4 regions of the Streptomyces sp. NPDC004065 genome follow, and region 2 is predicted to be linked to each of the others. Evidence: riboswitches for the same ligand, from Rfam matches in the RefSeq annotation. Region 2 holds a riboswitch; each other region holds the start of a gene.

Region 1 (5,084 bases), on a different contig from region 2:
GAGGCCGCCATCGACGAGGAGCTGGCCCGGTTCGCCGAGCACGGGCCGACGGCCGAGGAGATGGAGCGCGCCCAGGCCCAGCTGGAGCGCGAGTGGCTGGACCGGCTCGGCACCGTCGCGGGCCGCGCCGACGAACTGTGCCGCTACGCCGTCCTGTTCGGCGATCCGCAGCTCGCCCTCACCGCCGTCCAGCGCGTCCTCGAGGTGACGCCCGAGGAGGTCCAGGAGGTCGCCAAGGCCCGTCTGCGCCCCGACAACCGCGCGGTGCTCGTCTACGAGCCGACCGCCGCCGCCGACGACGACGCACAGGAACAGGCACCGGACGCGGACGCCGCGGCCACCGACGACACCGAGGAGGCGGCGAAGTGACCGAGCTCGCCACGATGGACTTCCACCCCCAGCCCCGGGCGGGCGAGGCCAGGCCGTGGGCGTTCCCGGCGCCGGAGCGCGGCACGCTCGACAACGGCCTGACGGTGCTGCGCTGCCACCGCCCGGGCCAGCAGGTCGTCGCGGTCGAGGTGCTGCTCGACGCGCCTCTGGACGCCGAGCCGGCCGGCCTGGACGGCGTCGCCACGATCATGGCGCGCGCCTTCTCCGAGGGCACCGACAAGCACTCCGCGGAGGAGTACGCCGCCGAGCTGGAGCGCGCCGGCGCCACCCTCGACTCGCACGCCGACCACCCCGGCGTACGGCTCAGCCTGGAGGTGCCCGCCTCCCGCCTGGCCAAGGGGCTCGGCCTGCTCGCCGACGCGCTGCGGGCACCGGCCTTCGCCGACAGCGAGGTGGAGCGCCTGGTGCGCAACCGGCTCGACGAGATCCCGCACGAGCTGGCCAACCCCTCCCGCCGGGCCGCCAAGGAGCTGTCCAAGGAGCTGTTCCCGGCCACCTCGCGCATGTCGCGGCCCCGCCAGGGCACCGAGGAGACCGTCGCCGGCATCGACGCGGCGGCCGTCCGCGCCTTCTACGACCGGCACGTGCGCCCCGCCACGGCCACCGTCGTGGTCGTCGGCGACCTCGCCGGCATCGACCTCGACGAGCTGCTCGGCCGGACCCTGGGCGCCTGGAACGGCTCTCCGGCCAAGCCGCGGCCCGTGCCGCCGGTGACCGCCGACGACACCGGCCGCGTGGTGATCGTGGACCGTCCCGGCGCGGTCCAGACCCAGCTGCTCATCGGCCGCATCGGCCCCGACCGGCACGACCGGGTGTGGCCCGCCCAGGTGCTCGGCACCTACTGCCTGGGCGGCACCCTCACCTCCCGCCTGGACCGCGTGCTGCGCGAGGAGAAGGGCTACACCTACGGCGTGCGGGCGTTCGGCCAGGTGCTGCTCTCGCCCCCGGACGGCTCGGGCGCGGCGATGCTCGCGATCAGCGGCTCCGTCGACACCCCGAACACCGGCCCGGCCCTGGACGACCTGTTCGCGGTGCTGCGCAAGCTCGCCGCCGAGGGCCTCACGGACACCGAGCGGGACGTCGCCGTGCAGAACCTCGTCGGCGTGGCGCCGCTGAAGTACGAGACGGCGGCGGCCGTGGCCGGCACGCTCGCCGACCAGGTCGAGCAGCACCTGCCGGACGACTACCAGGCGACGCTGTACCAGCAGCTCGCCGCCACCGGCACGGTGGAGGCCACCGCCGCCGTGGTGGCCGCCTTCCCGGTGGACCGCCTGGTGACGGTGCTGGTCGGTGACGCGGCGAAGATCAAGGAGCCCGTCGAGGCCCTCGGCATCGGCCAAGTCACCGTCGTCGCGGCGGAGTAGCGACCGCCCGGCGGCCGCCCGCCACGGCACCAGCGGCGGACGCCCGCCACGGCACCAGCGGCGGACGCCCGTCACAGCACAGCGGCGGGCGGTCCCGCCACCGCCCGCGCCCTGGCGGACGACCGTCACACACGCGCGGCGGACGGCCCGCCACGGCACGCGCGGCGGACGCTCCGTCACCGCAAACGTCGCGGCGGACGACCGTCACACACGCGCGGCGGACGGCCCGCCACGGCACGCGCGGCGGACGCTCCGTCACCGCAAACGTCGCGGCGGACGACCCGTCAGGCACGCGTGGCGGCCGGCGCGGAGCACGCGCGCGTGGGGCCCTGGTGACCGATGCGTCACCAGGGCCCCGTCATGTCCGAATTGAGGGAGAGGCTGCCCGTCTGCCCTGTGGTCTGCGCTACAAAACCTCGGTTCCGTTTGGGAATTGAACGCGACCCCCCTTAGCGTCGGTCCGGCTGTTCGTCGGGCAGTGCGCCGCACCCGCGGCACCGGACAGCCATCGCCGAGTCCCCGTACGGCGCGAGCCAGGGGAGCCGGGGACCCATCCAGTCCCTGGGGTGAATCGGACGCCCACGCGGCCAGCGAGGGGGTCCGTAGGAGACCTTCCTGCTCCGAACCCGTCAGCTAACCCGGTAGGCGACAGGGAAGGAAAGGACCAGCCACCACATGGCGTTCACGCGCGCCACCGGGAAGCACCGCCGTCCCACCCGGGTGCACCGCACCACCGCCCGCGCGGCGGGCGTCGCGGCCCTCACCACCACCGGCGTCATCGGCACCCTCGCCGCCGCCCCGGCCTTCGCGGCCGAGGCCCCCGCGGCCGAGGCGCCCGCCCCCGAGGACACCGGTCTCACCCCCGTCGTCACCCTCGGCGACACCGTCGCCGCGCGGATCGACGCCCAGGCCCTGGCCCAGGAGCAGGCCGCCCAGCAGAAGCTGGCCGAGGAGGCCGCGCGCAAGAAGGCCGCGGCGCAGGCCAAGAAGGAGCGCGAGGCCAAGGAGCGCGCCGCCCGCGAGGCCGAGCGCAAGCGCCTCAACACGTTCGTGGCGCCGATCGCCGGCTCGTACGTCTCCACCGGCTACCGCACCGGCGGCTCCCTGTGGTCCTCCGGCTCGCACACCGGCATCGACTTCCACGCCGCGACCGGCACCTCCGTCCACGCGGTCGGCTACGGCACCGTCGTCGAGACGGGCTGGGGCGGGGCGTACGGCAACCAGATCGTCATCAAGATGAACGACGGCACCTACACCCAGTACGGCCACCTGTCGTCCATCGGTGTGTCCGTGGGGCAGAAGGTCACCCCGGGGCAGCAGATCGCCCTCTCCGGTGCCACCGGCAACGTCACCGGCCCGCACCTGCACTTCGAGGCCCGCACGAGCCCGGAGTACGGCTCCGACATCGACCCCCTGGGCTATCTGCGCGCGCACGGCGTGAACGTCTGAGGGTCCGAGACGCAGCCGCACGCAAGCAGGACGACGGCCCCGGCTCATCGAGCCGGGGCCGTCGCCGTTTTGTTCGGCCGCTGTCCAAAAAATATCCATGGATTCCGGCCCGCCGTCGGAAATTCCCCGCCGCTGCAATAGAGTCGGTCGAACGGACGCCAATCGACGGCGTTTCGCGGGGATTAAGGCGGAGGTCGGTCATGCGTATTCCGGCGCACTCGGTGTGCACGGCGATCCGGGACGACATCGTGGCCGGCGTCCACGAGCGCGGCAGCCGGCTCACCGAGGAAGTCCTCGCCCGCCGCTACGGCGTCTCCCGCGTCCCCGTGCGCGAGGCGCTGCGCACCCTGGAGGCCGAGGGCTTCGTCGTCACCCGCCGGCACGCCGGCGCGTGCGTGGCCGAGCCCACCGAGCAGGAGGCCGCCGACCTGCTGGAGATGCGCCTGCTGCTGGAGCCGCTGGGCGCCGCGCGCGCCGCCCAGCGCCGTACCGAGTCCCATCTGAAGGTGCTGCGCGGCCTGGTCAGGCTGGGCCAGGAACGGGCCAGGACGGGCGGCGGCGAGGATCTGCGCTCCCTGGGCGGCTGGTTCCACGAGACGCTGGCCCAGGCCTGCGGCAGCCCCGCGCTGACCTCGATGCTGACCCAGCTGCGCCACAAGATCGCCTGGATGTACACGGTGGACGCGCCCGCCGACCCGGCCGAGTCCTGGGCCGAGCACGGCGCCATTGTGGATGCCGTGGCGCGCGGCGACGGTGAGCGCGCGCGGGCGCTGACGGCCGTGCACGCCGAGCGCGCGACGGGCGCGCACCGGCTGCGCCGTCCGGGCGCGGCGGCGGACCGGGCCGACCGAGTGAGGACTTCGCAACATCCCGTCAACATGTCGGGCCTTCGGCATTAACACGAGGGCCGTATACAAAGAGGGGGGGGATATTCGGCGGACGTATTTCCGCGGACGTATTTCCGCATGCCCATTTTCCGTGTGCGCGGAATACGGAGCACGGGTGCATGGATGCGCGGGGCGTGGGTGCACGGATGCGATATGAAACGCGTGTCCGACGACAAACGCGTGTCCGACGAGAAACGCATGCCCGACGAGAAACGCGCGTCCGGCAGGAATCGCGCGAGCCGCTGAGGCGGGGCGCGCCGGGAAGGGCGTGCGCGCCGCGCCCGCCGACGAGGGGTACGCGCCGCGCCCGCCGACGAGGGCGGGGTGCGCGCCGCCCTCGTCGGCGAGGCGGGCGGTCCCGAAAGCAGTGGGACCGCGCCTCCCGGAACGGGTGACGCGGTCCCGCCGCACGAGCGGACCGACGGCTCAGACCGTCTCGGGCAGCTCCTCCAGACCCTCGGCGACCAGCTTGGCCAGCCGGTCCAGGGCGGCGTCCGCGCCCTCGGCGTCGGAGGCCAGGACGACCTCCTCGCCGCCCTGGGCGCCGAGGCCGAGGACGGCCAGCATGGAGGCCGCGTTGACGGGGGTGCCGTCGGCCTTGGCGATCGTCACGGGAACCCCTGCGGCCGTGGCGGCCCGGACGAAGATGGATGCGGGGCGGGCGTGAAGGCCCTCGGCCCAGCCGACGTTGACGCGGCGCTCAGCCATGTGATGCTGCCCTTCGGTGTACCAGGGTTGTCTAGACCAGTTTCCCATACGCGGCGCACGCCGGGAACCGCCCTGTGCCACAGACTGCCTCGCGCCACTGCCGGACGCGAGCCGTAGTCTGGGGCGCATGCAGACGTCGCCGGACCGGCACGAGTACCCAGCCCACTGGGAAGCCGACGTGGTGCTGCGCGACGGCGGCACCGCGCGGATCCGCCCCATCACCGCCGAGGACGCCGACCGGCTGGTCAGCTTCTACGAGCAGGTGTCGGACGAGTCCAAGTACTAC
Region 2 (5,084 bases):
ACCGGGCCCGGGGGCGTGGATCACCATGCCGTCGCCGGCGCAGATGCCGACGTGGCCGCCGTCCTCGTGGAAGAAGACCAGGTCGCCCGGGAGCGCCTCGGACAGCGGCACGGCCGTCCCCGCCTCGCGCTGGGCCCGCGCGGTACGCGGGAGGGGCACGCCCGCGGCCTTCCAGGCGGCGGCCGTCAGACCGGAGCAGTCGTAGGAGCCGGGGCCGGCGGCACCCCAGACGCAGGGCTTGCCGATCTGCGCCCGGGCGAAGGCGAGCGCGCTCTCGGCCCTGGCCGCGTATCGGGAGGAGGGCGACGAGGGGGCGGGCGAGGACGACGAGGGGGCGGGCGAGGACGGGGAGAGCGACGACGGGGAGGGGTGGGCGTAGGGCTGTGTGGGCGGCAGCGGGGCGGACGGCGGTGCGGAGGGCGGCTGCGGTGCCGACCGCGGGGCCGACCGCGGGGCCGGCTCGGGCGCAGGGGGCCGGGTGAGGTGGTCGTGCGCCGGGGGCGGGCTCAACGGGTCGTGCGCCGGCGGCTGGGGAAGAGGGGCGTGCGCCGGGGCATGGGCGAGCGGACCGGGGGCGGCGGGCCGGGGGGCCGGGGACTCGGCCTGGACGGTCCGCTGCTGGAGGGCGAGCGTCCGGAGCAGTGCGCGCGCGTCGGCCAGCTTCCTCTGGACGGCCGCCTTGGCCGCGCGGATGTCGTGCGGGGGCTGGGCGGGGGCGGTGACAGCGGCGGGTGCGGTGGGGGCCGTGACCCCCGTGTGCGGGGTGGCGGCAGCCTGCGAGGGCTGCGAGGGCTGCGAGGGCCGCGTGGTCGGTGGGGCCGGGGTGACCGGTGCGGTCCGGGCCGCCGTCGCCGGTGACTCGGGGAGCGTCGCGGGTGCCGCGTGCTCCTCCGGGGCCGTTGCCGCCGAGGGCCGGCGCCCGGCCGGGCCGGTGGTCAGGTTCGTGCGGCGTGCCGTCAGCCGGCTCAGGACCTGGGCCTGGTCGAAGTAGCCCTGCGGGGTGTTCGCGAGCAGCGCGGCGGCGTCCTCCGGCGCGTCGGCCGCGGGCCGGCCCTGCGCGGCGGTGAACGCGCTGAGCATCTCGCGGGCCCGGGTGAGCACGTCCGTGCGCTTGGGGGCGTCGTCGAAGAGACCGGACATCAGCCCTCGCTGCCTGCCGGTCCGTGCTCCGGCCGGCGCCCGACGGCTCCGGTCCGCGTCGGCCCGATCCGCCCCGTCGGCGTTCTCCGCCTTCTCGCTCCGGCCGGCGTTCTCCGTCTTCGCGCTCCGGCCGGCCTTCTCGGTCGTCCGGCCCGTCCGCTGGGTCCTGCCGGTGTCGCCGGACCCGTACTCCGCCCGGCGGTAGAGGTCGTCGATCTTCTTCTCGACCTCCTCGACGCTCGGCCGGGCGCCGTGGCCGCCGTGGCCGCCGGGGTCGGCGGCCTCGGCGGACTGGGGGAAGAGGGCCACAGAGGTGAGGGCGGCCGTGGCCAGGGCGGGCGTGCCGAGGCCCGCTACGCGCGTAACAGCGGGGGCGGCGGGGCCCGTCTTGCGGTGCGACGCCAAGGGAGGCGACTCCTTCCATCGTCCGCCTGCCGGGTTAGCTGTCAGGTTCGGGCTGCTGGAAGGGTTGCCCTACGGTCCTCGCCGCGCGGGCGGCGTGCGGACCGATTCACCTCGGGGTCGGTGGGTCCCCGGCTCCGGGCCCGCACGGCGGTGCGGCAACCGGATTCGGCGGAGGCCGCGCGGCCCGGCGACGTTCACCGGTGGGGGTCGAGCGGCCCGACCGCACCGTAGCCAACTCGTGTGCCTTGTGTGAAGGTTGATGTGCGATATGCCCGATACGTTTTCGTGATCTGGTGTTCCGCGGCGTGCTGCCGTGACGGGGCGGCTGCGCGCTGTGAGCGGAACCGGCCGGGTTTCCGGGGCGGCCACGGGATGTCGGTGGGGCGCCCTAGACTCGTAGAGCGATGAGCAGCCTCTTTGACGACAGCTTCCTGGCGGACCTCCAGGCCCCCCGCGGCCACGAGGAGGAGCCCCCGCCGCCACCCGAGGACGATCATGCGCCGGAGCCGGTTCCGGACGATCTGTTCGGGGGGAAGTTCGACGTGCCCCCGGACCGGGACGCGTACTACCGCGACGGCGCCCACCGTCCGGTGGCGGACCCGGCCGCGCTTCTCGAGGGGCTGAACGACAACCAGCGCGCCGCCGTCGTGCACTCCGGCTCCCCGCTGCTCATCGTGGCCGGCGCCGGCTCCGGCAAGACCCGGGTGCTCACGCACCGTATCGCCCACCTGCTGGCCGAGCGGGGCGTGCACCCCGGCCAGATCCTGGCGATCACCTTCACGAACAAGGCCGCGGGCGAGATGAAGGAGCGCGTCGAGCAGCTCGTCGGCCCGCGTGCGAACGCCATGTGGGTGATGACCTTCCACAGCGCGTGCGTGCGCATCCTGCGCCGGGAGTCGAAGCGGCTCGGCTTCACCTCCTCCTTCTCGATCTACGACGCCGCCGACTCCAAGCGCCTGATGGCCCTGGTCTGCCGCGACCTGGACCTCGACCCCAAGCGCTACCCGCCGAAGTCCTTCAGCGCGAAGATCTCCAACCTGAAGAACGAGCTGATCGACGAGGAGGACTTCGCGGCCCAGGCCACCGACGGGTTCGAGAAGACCCTCGCCCAGGCCTACGCCCTCTACCAGTCGCGGCTGCGCGAGGCCAACGCCCTGGACTTCGACGACCTGATCATGACGACGGTCAACCTGCTGCGCGCCTTCCCGGACGTCGCCGGGCACTACCGCCGCCGCTTCCGGCACGTGCTGGTCGACGAGTACCAGGACACCAACCACGCGCAGTACGCCCTGGTGCGGGAGCTCGTGGGCACCGCCGAGCGGCCCGTGGACGTGCCGCCGGGCGAGGACGACCCGGGTCCGGCCGAGCTGTGCGTGGTCGGTGACGCCGACCAGTCGATCTACGCCTTCCGCGGCGCGACGATCCGCAACATCCTCCAGTTCGAGGAGGACTACCCGGACGCGACGACGATCCTGCTGGAGCAGAACTACCGCTCCACGCAGACGATCCTGTCCGCCGCCAACGCGGTCATCGAGCGCAACGAGTCGCGCCGCCCGAAGAACCTGTGGACCAACGCCGGCGCCGGCGCCCGCATCACCGGGTACGTCGCCGACACCGAGCACGACGAGGCGCAGTTCGTCGCCGACGAGATAGACCGCCTCACGGACGCGGGCGAGGCGAAGGCCGGGGACGTCGCGGTCTTCTACCGCACCAACGCCCAGTCCCGTGTCTTCGAAGAGGTCTTCATCCGCGTCGGCCTGCCCTACAAGGTCGTCGGCGGGGTCCGCTTCTACGAGCGCAAGGAGGTCCGGGACGTCCTCGCCTACCTGCGGGTGCTGGCCAACCCGGAGGACTCCGTCCCGCTGCGCCGCATCCTCAACGTGCCCAAGCGGGGCATCGGCGAGCGCGCCGAGGCCATGATCGACGCCCTCGCCCAGCGGGAGAGGATCAGCTTCCCGCAGGCGCTGCGCCGCGTCGACGAGGCGTACGGCATGGCCGCGCGGTCGACGAACGCCGTCAAGCGGTTCAACACGCTGATGGAGGACCTGCGGACGATCGTGGAGTCCGGCGCCGGACCGGCCACCGTCCTCGAGGCGGTCCTCGAACGCACCGGCTACCTGGCCGAGCTGCAGGCCTCCACCGACCCGCAGGACGAGACCCGCATCGAGAACCTCCAGGAACTCGCCGCCGTCGCCCTGGAGTTCGAGCAGGAGCGGGGCGAGGGCGAGCAGGGGACGCTCGCCGACTTCCTCGAGCAGGTCGCCCTGGTCGCCGACTCCGACCAGATCCCCGACGAGGAGGACGGCGACGGCGTCATCACGCTGATGACCCTGCACACCGCCAAGGGACTGGAGTTCCCGGTGGTGTTCCTCACCGGCATGGAGGACGGCGTCTTCCCGCACATGCGCTCCCTGGGCCAGACCAAGGAGCTGGAGGAGGAGCGGCGCCTGGCCTACGTCGGCATCACGCGCGCCCGGGAGCGGCTGTACCTGACCCGCTCGGCGATGCGCAGCGCCTGGGGCCAGCCCTCCTACAACCCGCCCTCCCGCTTCCTGGAGGAGATTCCTCCGGTGCACGTGGACTGGAAGCGGACCGGCGGTTCGGCCCCGGCGTCCTCCGGTCCGGCGGCCGGGGTGGCGGCCTCGCTGTCCTCGTCCCGCTCGCGGTCGGCCGCGTCCGGCGCCTCCGGCTTCGCCACCCGCCGCACCGCGGAGAAGCCGGTGGTGTCCCTGGCGGTCGGCGACCGCGTCACGCACGACCAGTTCGGCCTCGGCACGGTGGTCGCGGTCAAGGGCACGGGCGGCAACGCCGAGGCGACGATCGACTTCGGCGACGACAAACCGAAGCGGCTGCTGCTGCGCTACGCGCCGGTGGAGAAGCTCTAGCTAGCTAGTCGCCGCGGCACTGGCCGGAACCGGCCGCACGCCGGAATGAGCGCGCCCCCGCGCGAGCGGGGGCGGTTCGCTTCAGCGTTCGGTTCAGCGGTGCGCCTCGGCCCTTCGGATCGGCCCTTCGGATCGGCCGTTGGGGTCAGCCGTTCGGGTCGAGGCCGTGGCTGCGCAGCCAGGGCAGCGGGTCTATCGGTGATCCACCGGCCAGCCTGACCTCGAAGTGCAGGTGCGGGCCGGTGGAGTTGCCGGAATTGCCGGAATAGGCGATGGGCTGGCCGGCCTTGACGACCGTCCCCGAGGGAACCCGGTAGCTGGAGAGGTGGCAGTACCACGTCTCCGTGCCGTCCTTCGCGGTCACGATCAGCATGTTGCCGTAGGCGCTGTTCCACTGGGTGCGCACCGTGCCGTCGGTGGCGGCCATGACCGTCGTCCCGTACGACACCGGGAAGTCGATGCCCGTGTGCACGGACATCCAGTTGACGCCGGCCTGCCCGAAGTAGGCGCTGAGCCCGTGCCGCATGACCGGAAGCGCGAACTTGGGGCGCAGCCGCTCCTTGCGGGCCGCCTCCTCCGCCGCCTTCTTCTTCTCGGCCTCCTGCTGGGCCTTGAGGTCGATGCGTTCCTGGGTGCGGCTGGCCCGGTCGGCGA
Region 3 (5,084 bases), 210 kb from region 2:
CTACCGCCATCTGCCCGCCCGCACCCGGCACTACCTGGTCCGCCGGGTGCTCGGCCCGCTGGGCGCCTGGTGGCTGCGCGACCGCTTCGAGGGCACGGTCGCGGTCCAGGAGGTGAGCCGGGTCGTCCGCGCCGAGGCCGGGGCCGGAGGCGGCGGTGCGGCGCTGACCGTGCGGACCCTGGGGGGCCGCACCCAGGAACTGACCGCGGACCATGTCATCGCGGCGACCGGCTACCGGGTCGACATCGCCGCGATGGGGTTCCTCGGCCACGAGCTGCGCACCGAGCTGGCCGTCAGCCGGGGCGCCCCGGAACTCGGCGCCGGCTACGTCTCCTCGGTGCCCGGCCTGTACTTCACTGGCCTGCCCGCCGCGGCCTCCTACGGTCCGGTCATGCGCTTCGTGTGCGGCACGGAGTTCGCCTCCCCGAGGCTGGCCCGGCACCTGGCGGCGGCACACGGCTGAAGTTCCCGCGGCGGGGCGGCGGGTGGCCGGCCCGCGCGCCCCGGCGGACCGGCCGGGCGGTTCGGCGGACCGGTGGACCGGCGGGCTGGGCGGACCGGCCCGGCTGGGCGGGCGGTTCTGGAGGGCAGGCCCGGCTGGGCGGGCGGTTCTGGAGGGCGGGGTGCGAACCCTGCGGCGGGAGGCGGTGGGGAGGAACGGGGTGCGAACCCCGCGGCGGGCGGCGGTTGGGGGCGGTGGGGTGCGGACCCCGGGCGGTGGGAACGCGAACGTCCGGTTCCCGACGGGCCGGTGCGGGCGGGTCCGTATTCTCTGATCATGGCCGCTCCCCTCGCATATGCCCTCATCGCCACTGACCTGGACGGAACGCTGCTGCGCGCCGACGACACGGTGTCCGAACGGTCCCTCGCCGCGCTCGCGCGGGCGGCCGCGGCCGGTGCCCGGCACCTGGTGGTCACCGGCCGTCCGGCGCCGCGCGTACGGGAACTGCTCGGCGCCCTGGGCGCCACGGGGCTCGCGGTGTGCGGCCAGGGCGCGCAGCTCTACGACGCCGGCGCCGACCGCATGCTGTGGTCGGTCACGCTGGACCGGGAGCAGGCCGAGACCGCGCTCGGCAAGATCGAGGCCGAGGTGGGGGAGGTGTACGCCGCCGTGGACCAGGACGGGCTCGACGGGCTCACGCTCATCGAGCCGGGGTACCGCATGCCGCACCCGACGCTGCCCGCCGTGCGGGTCGAGCGGCGCGACGACCTGTGGCGCGCACCGATCAGCAAGGTGCTGCTGCGCCATCCCGTGCTGTCCGACGACGAGTTGGCGGCCGCCGCCCGCGGTGTGGTCGGGTCCCTGGTGTCGGTCACCATGTCGGGCCCGGGGACCGTCGAACTCCAGCCATGCGGGATCACCAAGGCGACCGGGCTGGCGCTCGCGGCCGCGCGTCTGGGGCTGGGCCGCGAGAGCGCCCTGGCGTTCGGGGACATGCCCAATGACATCCCCATGTTCCAGTGGGCCGCGCGGGGCGTCGCGATGGCCAACGCGCACCCCGAACTGAAGGCGGTGGCCGACGAGGTCACGACGTCGAACGAGGACGACGGCATCGCCGTCGTCCTCGAACGACTGTTCGCCTAGGGCCGCTTGTCAGGGCGCGGCCCCGGGCGGGGCCGGTCAGTAGGCGCCGAAGACGTTGTCGATCGAGCCGTACCGGGCGGCGGCGTAGTTGCAGGCGGCGGTGATGTTCGCGACCGGGTCGTAGATGTCCCACGAGGTGCCGGACACGTGGTACGCCTTGAAGGTCGGGTCGATGACCTGGAGCAGACCCTTGGAGGGAATGCCCTTGGCGGCGTTGGAGTCCCAGAGGTTGATGGCCCGCGGGTTGCCCGAGGACTCGCGCATCACGTTGCGGTGGATGCCGTTGTAGGTGCCCGGGATGCCCTTCTTCGCCATGAGCGCGAGGGAGGCCCGGATCCAGCCGTCGAGGTTGTTGGGGTAGCCGACGGTGGCGGCCGTCTTGGTCGCGGCCGGGGTGGCCGCGGCGGCGCTGGTCGCGCCGACGAGCGGCATGGCGAGAACGGCGGCACCCGTGCCGGCGACGGCGAGGGTGCGGATGAGACGAGCGGGACGGGTACGGCACAGGCCGAGTGCAGACATGGTCTTCCTCTCCGCCGCCTGCGAGGTGAGCTGTCGGGTTCGGGCGGGGAGGTGCCCGGCCGCGTCCCTGGGGACGCGACTTCACCCCGAGCCTTTCCGGACGGCGCACGGCACGGGTGTGCACCGGCCGGTCCAGCGGCTTACCTGGGTCCCCCGCTCCTGCCGTGAACGGTTCATTCGATGGGTTGTCGGGCGGCGGCAGGATTCGGCGTCCACCCGACGGCCCGGAACGTATGCGAGAGCACATGTCCGGAACAAGTGGCTGACGCACAGCTCGTCCCTATTGACCTTGATCAACCGTGTATGAGGCGCTTGATCCTTTGCGTTTGCCAAGGGTCAACTGGCTTGCGCGCAAAGGGTTGCGGAGGTGAGGGGATGAGGGTGGCGCCAGGGAGTGGGCGTGACCCAACTCACGGTTTGGCGTGCGGGAGAGCATTTACCGCCAACGGGAATTCGAGTGCTAATAGGGGTGAATCGGACTCCCGTATGTCCGGGAAAGGGAAACGGGGCCGGCGTGCGTGACAGTCGTCACGTCGCGCGGCCCGGTGGAGTGTTCGTACGTGTGTAGGTGTGGGTGTGTGTGCGAAGAGGGAGGGGAGGGAGAGGGAAGGGGAAGGATGGCCGGGGAGCGATAAGTCGATAAATATCTACTCATATAGGTTGATCAAAAACATATCGGCCGTGTTTCGATACCGCCTGGCCTGTATCGGTGGGCGCTGGTGGTGATCGAAAGGTGACCGGATACGCTGACTCGAGTGATGGCAGCGACCTATCGACAAACCGTGTAGCCGCAGCAGACACCAGCAGACAGGAGACCCCTCGTGACCGTCGTCGGGCCGTTCGGGCTGAGCGTGCGGGACCAGGCTCTCGAAGCCGATGTCCAGGCCGGGTTGGCGGCTGTCGAGGAAGGGCTGCTCGAAGCCACCAAGAGCGAGGTCCCCTTCATCACGGAGGCCGCGCAGCACCTCGTGAGGGCAGGCGGGAAACGGTTCCGGCCGCTGCTCGTGATGCTCGCGGCCCAGTTCGGCGACCCCTACGCGCCGGGGGTCGTGCCGTCGGCCGTGGTCGTGGAGCTGACCCACCTGGCGACGCTGTACCACGACGACGTGATGGACGAGGCCGCGGTGCGGCGCGGCGTGGCCAGCGCCAACACCCGCTGGGGCAACTCGGTGGCCGTCCTGACCGGCGACTTCCTCTTCGCCCGGGCCTCGCAGATCCTCGCCGACCTCGGGCCGGAGGCCGTCCGGGTGCAGGCCGTGGCGTTCGAACGGCTGGTCACCGGGCAGATCCTGGAGACCGCCGGGCCGCAGGACGGCCGGGACCCCATCGACCACTACCTGGACGTGCTCAGCGGCAAGACGGGCTCGCTGGTGGCCGTGTCGTGCCGTTTCGGCGCCATGATGTCCGGCGCCGACGAGACGGTCGTCGACGTGCTGACCCAGTACGGCGAGCGGCTGGGCGTCGCCTTCCAGCTCGCGGACGACGTGCTGGACATCGCCTCCGACTCGCACGAGTCCGGCAAGACACCGGGCACCGACCTGCGCGAGGGCATCGCCACCCTCCCGGTGCTGCGGCTGCGCGAACGCGCGGCGCGGCTCGGGCTGGCCGAGGACGTCGCCCTGTGCGAACTGCTGGGCTCCGACCTGAGCGACGACGCGCGGCACGCCGAGGCCCTGGCCGCCCTGCGCGCCCACCCCGCGCTGGAGCAGGCCCGGCGGGACACCGTGCGCTACGCGGAGGAGGCGCGCGCCGCGCTCGCCCCGCTGCGCGAGTGCGAGGCCAAGGTGGCACTGGTCCAGCTGTGCGACGCGGTGGTGCACCGGGCGGGATAGCCGGGTAGCCGCAGGGGACGCCCCCGGTTCCGCCCCCCCGGGTCCTCCGGTCCCGGGCACCCTCCGGTTCCCCGGCCGGCGGGCCTCCGGACCGTGAGCCTTGAGCCTTCCGGACCGTCAGCCTTCCGGACCGTCAGCCTTCCGGACCGTCAGGTTCGCGGAAGCCGGCGTTCTGGGGCTCTCGGGACCCCGGGCCCTCAGGACCCCGGGTCATCAGGGTTCCGGAAGCGTCGGCTCACCCGGTCGTCCCGCGCCGGGCGACCCGTCCCCTACGGGACGGGTGGGGGCACCTCGCCGTCGTGTCATACCCCAGGCGTACATGGAGTTGGCTCCGCGGTCTGACGCTTCCCGACGCGCGATTTGGTCAGATGGAAGCACGGACAACACCAATCGTCACCGATTCGGGTGAGAATGGCGGCTGGGGTGGGACCCCGTGCAGAGGACCGCCGCCGCCGACGACGGAGGTAGGGCACACATGGCACCGTACGAATCCGACGACAGCGTGCACACCGGGGACGCAGACGGCCTGCCCTCGGGACGCCGCAGGGCCGCGCGTTATGCCGTCCCGGTCGCGGTGGTGGGAGTGGCGGCGGCGACCATCGGGCTCGTCCCGGCCCTCGCCGACTCCGGCGACCCCGACCTGCCGAAGATCACCGCGCAGCAACTCATCGAGAAAATCGCCCAGTCGGACGTCCAGCAGCTCTCCGGCACGGTCAAGGTCAGCGCCGACCTCGGTCTGCCGGACCTCGGCGGCCTGGAGAGCGGCCTGATGTCCGGCGCCGCCCGCGGCGGTGACGGCTCGTCGGCCGACCCGGGCACCAAGCTGACCGAGCTGGCCGCCGGCACGCACACCCTGCGCGTGGCGGCCGACGGCGAGGACCGGCAGAAGATCTCGCTGATCGAGAGCGCCGCCGAGTACAGCCTGGTCCACAACGGAAAGGACGTCTGGGGCTACGACAGCAAGTCCAACGAGGTCTACCACGGCACCGCGGCCGAGAGCGGCGGCAAGCACCGGGACCGGATGCCGGCCACGCCCAAGGACTTCGCCGACGAGGCCCTGAAGGCGGCCGACGACACCACCTCGGTGAAGGTCGACGGCACCGCGCGGGTCGCCGGCCGCGACGCCTACAAGCTGGTCCTGCGGCCCA
Region 4 (5,084 bases), on a different contig from region 2:
TGCTCCAGGTCGTCTTCCACGCCCGTATCGCCGAGGAGGACCCCGAGGCGCCGTTCTCGGTGGACGACGTGGCCGCCGGCATCGTGGCCAAGCTGATCCACCGCCATCCGCACGTCTTCGGCGAGGAGACGGCCGCCACCCCGGAGGAGGTCAAGGAGCACTGGCTGCGCACCAAGGCCGAGGAGAAGCGGCGCACGTCCGTCACCGACGGCGTCCCCCTCGGCCAGCCCGGCCTCGCCCTGGCCGCGAAACTGGCGTCCCGGGTGCGTACGGCGGGCCTGGACGTGCCGTTCCCGCGGGGCGAGGGCGTCGGCTACGAACTCCTCGCCCTGGCCGCCCGCGCCGAGGCGCAGGGCGTGGACCCGGAGGCGGCCCTGCGCGCGGCGGCCCGCGCCTACCGGGACGCCATCAAGGACACGGAACGATCCTGAGCCCCGGTCCGGGAAGGCCAGGACGGGCAGGGACGGGCCGGGACAGGGCGGGCGGCCCGGCGGGTGGTACGGCACCCGGTGGGCGGCCCGGGGGGTACGGCAGCCAGTGTGGGCTCGGCGGGCACGGCACCCGGTGGCGGCCCGGCGGGTACGGCGCCCGGTGGGCGGCCCGGGGGCCCGGCCCCCCGTGGGCGGTCCGGCGGCTAGGGTCGGCCCCATGCACGACCAGCCCCCCGCCGGCCCGGACGCCCCGCCCGCCCTGTTCACCTGGGAGTTCGCGAGCAACCCCTATCCCGCGTACGCCTGGCTGCGCGAGCACGCCCCCGTGCACCGCACCCGGCTGCCCAGCGGGGTCGAGGCATGGCTGGTCACCCGGTACGCCGACGCCCGGCAGGCGCTGGCCGACCAGCGGCTGAGCAAGAACCCCGCGCACCACGACGAGCCCGCGCACGCCCGGGGCAGGACCGGCATCCCCGGCGAGCGCAAGGCGGAGCTGATGACGCATCTGCTCAACATCGACCCGCCGGACCACACCCGTCTGCGCCGGCTGGTCAGCAAGGCGTTCACCCCCCGCCGCGTCGCCGAGTTCGCGCCGCGCGTGCAGGAGCTGGCCGACGACCTCATCGGCCGGTTCGCGCGGCGCGGCACCGCCGACCTCATCCACGAGTTCGCCTTCCCGCTGCCCATCTACGCCATCTGCGACATGCTCGGCGTGCCCCGCGAGGACCAGGACGACTTCCGGGACTGGGCGGGCATGATGATCCGCCACGGCAAGGGCCCGCGCGGCGGCGTCGCCCGCTCGGTGAAGAAGATGCGCGGCTACCTCGCCGAACTGCTCCACAACAAGCGCGAGGCCCTGTCCGCCGAGCCCGCCCCCGGCGAGGACCTCCTCTCCGGCCTGATCCGCGCCTCCGACCACGGCGAGCACCTCACCGAGAACGAGGCCGCGGCGATGGCCTTCATCCTGCTGTTCGCGGGGTTCGAGACCACCGTCAACCTCATCGGCAACGGCACCTACGCCCTGCTCACCCACCCCGCGCAGCGCGAACTCCTGCAGCGGTCCCTGGCCGCGGGCGAGCGGGACCTGCTGGCAAGCGGCGTGGAGGAACTCCTGCGCTACGACGGACCCGTGGAGCTGGCCACCTGGCGGTTCGCCACCCGGCCGCTCACCATCGGCGGACAGGACATCGCACCCGGCGACCCGGTCCTGGTCGTCCTCGCCGCCGCCGACCGGGACCCGGCACGGTTCACCGGCCCCGACACCCTCGACCTGGCCCGGCGCGACAACCAGCACCTGGGCTACGGCCACGGCATCCACTACTGCCTCGGCGCCCCGCTGGCCCGGCTGGAGGGGCAGACCGCCCTCGCCACCCTCCTCACCCGGCTGCCGGACCTCCGGCTCGACGCCGACCCGGCCGAGCTGCGCTGGCGCGGCGGGCTCATCATGCGGGGACTGCGCACCCTGCCCGTCCGTTTCACCCCGGAAAGCCCCCGGACGCGTACACCCTGAGCCCTCGGCGCGCACACCCTGAGCCCCGATGCCCACACCCTGAGCCACCGGGCGCCTGCACCCCCCGCCGCGCGAACGGAAGCTGACACACGTTCAACTATGTGATCTTCACGTGATCTGTGCGGCATTAACTTGTGACAAGTGATCGTCAGCCGCTATCTTCACGCATCAGCGCGGCCCGGCGCACCGTCGGCCGCGCCGGTCACCGCTGTCCCACGAAAGGTCTCCGCATGCTCTCCGGGAACGGTCGTCACCGTCGCCCCCGTCAGGCTCCGGCCCTCCTCGTCGCCGCCGGGGTGACCGGATCCGCCATCGCCATCCCGCTGCTGGGGGCGAGCGGCGCGAGCGCGGCCGACGGCACCACCTGGGACAAGGTGGCGGAGTGCGAGACCGGGGGCTCGTGGAGCGCCGACAACGGCAACGGCTACTACGGCGGCCTGCAGCTGACGCTGGAGGACTGGGAGGCGTACGGCGGCCTGGACTTCGCGCCGAGCCCCGACCAGGCCAGCCGGTCCCAGCAGATAGCCGTGGCCGAGAAGATACTCGCCGACCGCGGCCCCGGCGCCTGGCCGACCTGCGGTCTGCTCGCCGGGCTCGGCAAGGACTCCGGCACGGCCGACGTCGACACCGGCGTGGGCGACAACCCCTCCACCTCGCCCGGTTCGAGCGACAAGTCCCAAGGCTCCGGATCGTCCAAGGGGTCCGGTTCGTCCAACTCGTCCACGGTCAAGGACCCCGGCCTGTCCGACTCCTCGTCCGATGACACCGGTTCATCCGGATCCTCCGCGAACTCCACCGGTTCACCCGATTCCTCCGGTTCGCCGGACGGCTCCTCCGCCAAGCCCTCCCCGACGGCCTCCTCGCCCGCCGGCCAGGACGGCTCCGCCGCTGCCGGCGCGCCCGCCCAGGGTGACCGGGCCGGCGGTGCCACCACCTCTCCCTCGGTGAGCCCCGGAACCGACAAGCCGGACAACTCCGAACAGATCGTGGGTTCTTCCGCCCTGGTGGACACCGGGGCGCTCGGCGCCGGCCGGCACCGCGGCGGCAGCGCCGAGGAGGATCCGGAGGAGAGCCTCACGGCGGCCTCCTCCGGCCGTCACGCCTCGCGGGACGGCGACGGCGCGCACACGCTCTCCGAGGACTACTACACCGTCCGCTCCGGCGACTCCCTCGCGTCCATCGCCGACTCCCTTGCGGTGGAGGGCGGATGGCGCGCGCTCTACGAGGCCAACGAGTCGGCCATAGGATCCGACCCGAACCACATCTCCGCCGGTCAGACCCTGGATGTCCCGGTCCAAAACACCCGGAACTAGGCCGAGTTCACGTCACACTTCGCACCGAATGTCCCTTTCGGTGAAAGTGTGGGATGAGTCTCAGAAGCCGTGATCGTCTTTGAAATCCGGGCGATCACATGTCTACGGTCGTGACCGTTCGCCACCGCGAGCCCCGGCTGCCGCAACGCCGAATCCTGCCAGCGGCCGCACGGGAACAGTCGTCGCGTCACGCGCCGCAGGCAGGAGCGGGGGACCCAAGGTAAGTGCCGCGCCGGGCAGTTCGCCGGAGCGGCTGGGGGTGAAGCCGTGCCTCGCACGAGAGGCACGGCCGGGCAACTCAACCGGCCCGAACCCGACAGCTCACCTCGCAGGCGTCGGTGAGGGGATCCATCCATGCTGTTTTCCGGCAAGGGCAAGCACCGCCGTCCGTCCAAGGCCACCCGCGCCGTCGCGCTCGCCGGTGTCACCGGCGCCGCCGTCGCCGCTCCGCTGATGGCCGCCGGCAACGCCTCCGCCGCCACCGCCTCCGAGTGGGACACGGTCGCCCAGTGCGAGTCCGGCGGCAACTGGTCCATCAACACCGGCAACGGCTTCTACGGCGGCCTGCAGTTCACCAACTCCACCTGGGCCGCGTACGGCGGCACCGCCTACGCCCCGCGCGCCGACCTCGCCTCCAAGTCGCAGCAGATAGCCGTCGCCGAGAAGGTGCTGGCGGGCCAGGGCAAGGGCGCCTGGCCGGTCTGCGGCAAGGGCCTGTCCGGCGCCGCCTACACCGGCGGCTCCGCCGCCCCGTCCTCGGGCCAGAGCAAGAGCACCGCCAAGAGCGGCACGGCCACCCGCTCCACCGAGCAGCGGGCGGGCCGCTCCGCCACGCGTCCGGCCCCGAAGAAGACCGTCACCACCCCGACCGGCAAGAAGGTCGCGAAGGGCGACGGCGAGTACAAGGTCGTCTCCGGCGACACCCTCAGCACCATCGCCGCCGAGCACCACGTCAAGGGCGGCTGGGCGAAGCTCTTCGAGCTGAACAAGGACATCGTCCAGGACGCCGACCTCATCTACCCGGGCCAGCAGCTGCACCTGAAGTGACGGCCCGCCGGTAGCCCGGCACCACAGGCCCCCACGGCGGCGGCACCCACCGCGGGGTCCCGCGGGCCCGTCCCCCGTCCCCACGGGCTCCCCGCCCCGGTGCGTTCTCCCCCGTACGCACCGGGGCGGGGCTTTTCCTTTCCTTCTCCTCGTGCTCCTCGCGGCTTCTTCCGGCCGGTTTCCCTCTCTTGTTTGTTCCGGACGGGAACAATGGGTACCGTCACCCTGTCCACGGGACGGTCGGTCGGCCGGCCGACGGCCCGGGACGGTTAGGCTCTAGTCGCAAGGCACTCCAGCCGTGCACCTCAAGCGTCACATCCAAGAAGGAGATGCTCGTGCCGTCCATCGACGTCGTCGTAGCCCGGGAAATCCTGGACTCCCGAGGCAACCCCACGGTCGAGGTCGAGGTCGGCCTCGACGACGGCAGCACGGGTCGTGCCGCCGTCCCGTCCGGCGCCTCCACGGGCGCCTTCGAGGCCATCGAGCTCCGCGACGGTGACCCGAACCGCTACCAGGGCAAGGGCGTCGAGAAGGCCGTCCTCGCCGTCATCGAGCAGATCGGCCCGGAGCTGGTCGGCTACGACGCCACCGAGCAGCGCCTGATCGACCAGGCCATGTTCGACCTGGACGCCACCGACAACAAGGGCTCCCTCGGCGCCAACGCCATCCTCGGCGTCTCGCTCGCCGTCGCCCACGCCGCCTCCGAGGCCAGCGACCTGCCCCTGTTCCGCTACCTGGGCGGCCCGAACGCGCACCTGCTGCCGGTGCCGATGATGAACATCC

The links. A riboswitch is a leader RNA that binds a small molecule or an ion and turns the genes downstream of it on or off. The one in region 2 is predicted to bind cyclic di-AMP.
Region 1: linked by a shared signal. The riboswitch ahead of ACI2LW_RS15570 (M23 family metallopeptidase) and the one ahead of ACI2LW_RS02310 (NlpC/P60 family protein) in region 2 are both predicted to bind cyclic di-AMP.
Region 3: linked by a shared signal. The riboswitch ahead of ACI2LW_RS03270 (transglycosylase SLT domain-containing protein) and the one ahead of ACI2LW_RS02310 (NlpC/P60 family protein) in region 2 are both predicted to bind cyclic di-AMP.
Region 4: linked by a shared signal. The riboswitch ahead of ACI2LW_RS21550 (transglycosylase family protein) and the one ahead of ACI2LW_RS02310 (NlpC/P60 family protein) in region 2 are both predicted to bind cyclic di-AMP.

Annotation. Positions count from the first base shown of each region.
Region 1 covers NZ_JBJDQT010000012.1:116,237-121,320, forward strand. The annotation lists gene ACI2LW_RS15560 (M16 family metallopeptidase) at 1-369, shown strand, start outside; gene ACI2LW_RS15565 (M16 family metallopeptidase) at 366-1,754, shown strand; cyclic di-AMP (ydaO/yuaA leader) riboswitch at 2,254-2,417, shown strand; gene ACI2LW_RS15570 (M23 family metallopeptidase) at 2,430-3,203, shown strand; gene ACI2LW_RS15575 (GntR family transcriptional regulator) at 3,404-4,102, shown strand; gene ACI2LW_RS15580 (HPr family phosphocarrier protein) at 4,517-4,798, opposite strand; gene ACI2LW_RS15585 (GNAT family N-acetyltransferase) at 4,926-5,084, shown strand, end outside.
Region 2 covers NZ_JBJDQT010000001.1:515,987-521,070, reverse strand. The annotation lists gene ACI2LW_RS02310 (NlpC/P60 family protein) at 1-1,545, opposite strand, end outside; cyclic di-AMP (ydaO/yuaA leader) riboswitch at 1,553-1,726, opposite strand; gene pcrA (DNA helicase PcrA) at 1,950-4,430, shown strand; gene ACI2LW_RS02300 (M23 family metallopeptidase) at 4,576-5,084, opposite strand, start outside.
Region 3 covers NZ_JBJDQT010000001.1:722,247-727,330, reverse strand. The annotation lists gene ACI2LW_RS03280 (FAD-dependent oxidoreductase) at 1-463, shown strand, start outside; gene ACI2LW_RS03275 (Cof-type HAD-IIB family hydrolase) at 779-1,585, shown strand; gene ACI2LW_RS03270 (transglycosylase SLT domain-containing protein) at 1,622-2,104, opposite strand; cyclic di-AMP (ydaO/yuaA leader) riboswitch at 2,107-2,288, opposite strand; gene ACI2LW_RS03265 (polyprenyl synthetase family protein) at 2,926-3,936, shown strand; gene ACI2LW_RS03260 (outer membrane lipoprotein carrier protein LolA) at 4,412-5,084, shown strand, end outside.
Region 4 covers NZ_JBJDQT010000020.1:119,406-124,489, forward strand. The annotation lists gene ACI2LW_RS21535 (nucleoside triphosphate pyrophosphohydrolase) at 1-431, shown strand, start outside; gene ACI2LW_RS21540 (cytochrome P450) at 649-1,941, shown strand; gene ACI2LW_RS21545 (transglycosylase family protein) at 2,172-3,254, shown strand; cyclic di-AMP (ydaO/yuaA leader) riboswitch at 3,437-3,604, shown strand; gene ACI2LW_RS21550 (transglycosylase family protein) at 3,609-4,301, shown strand; gene eno (phosphopyruvate hydratase) at 4,631-5,084, shown strand, end outside.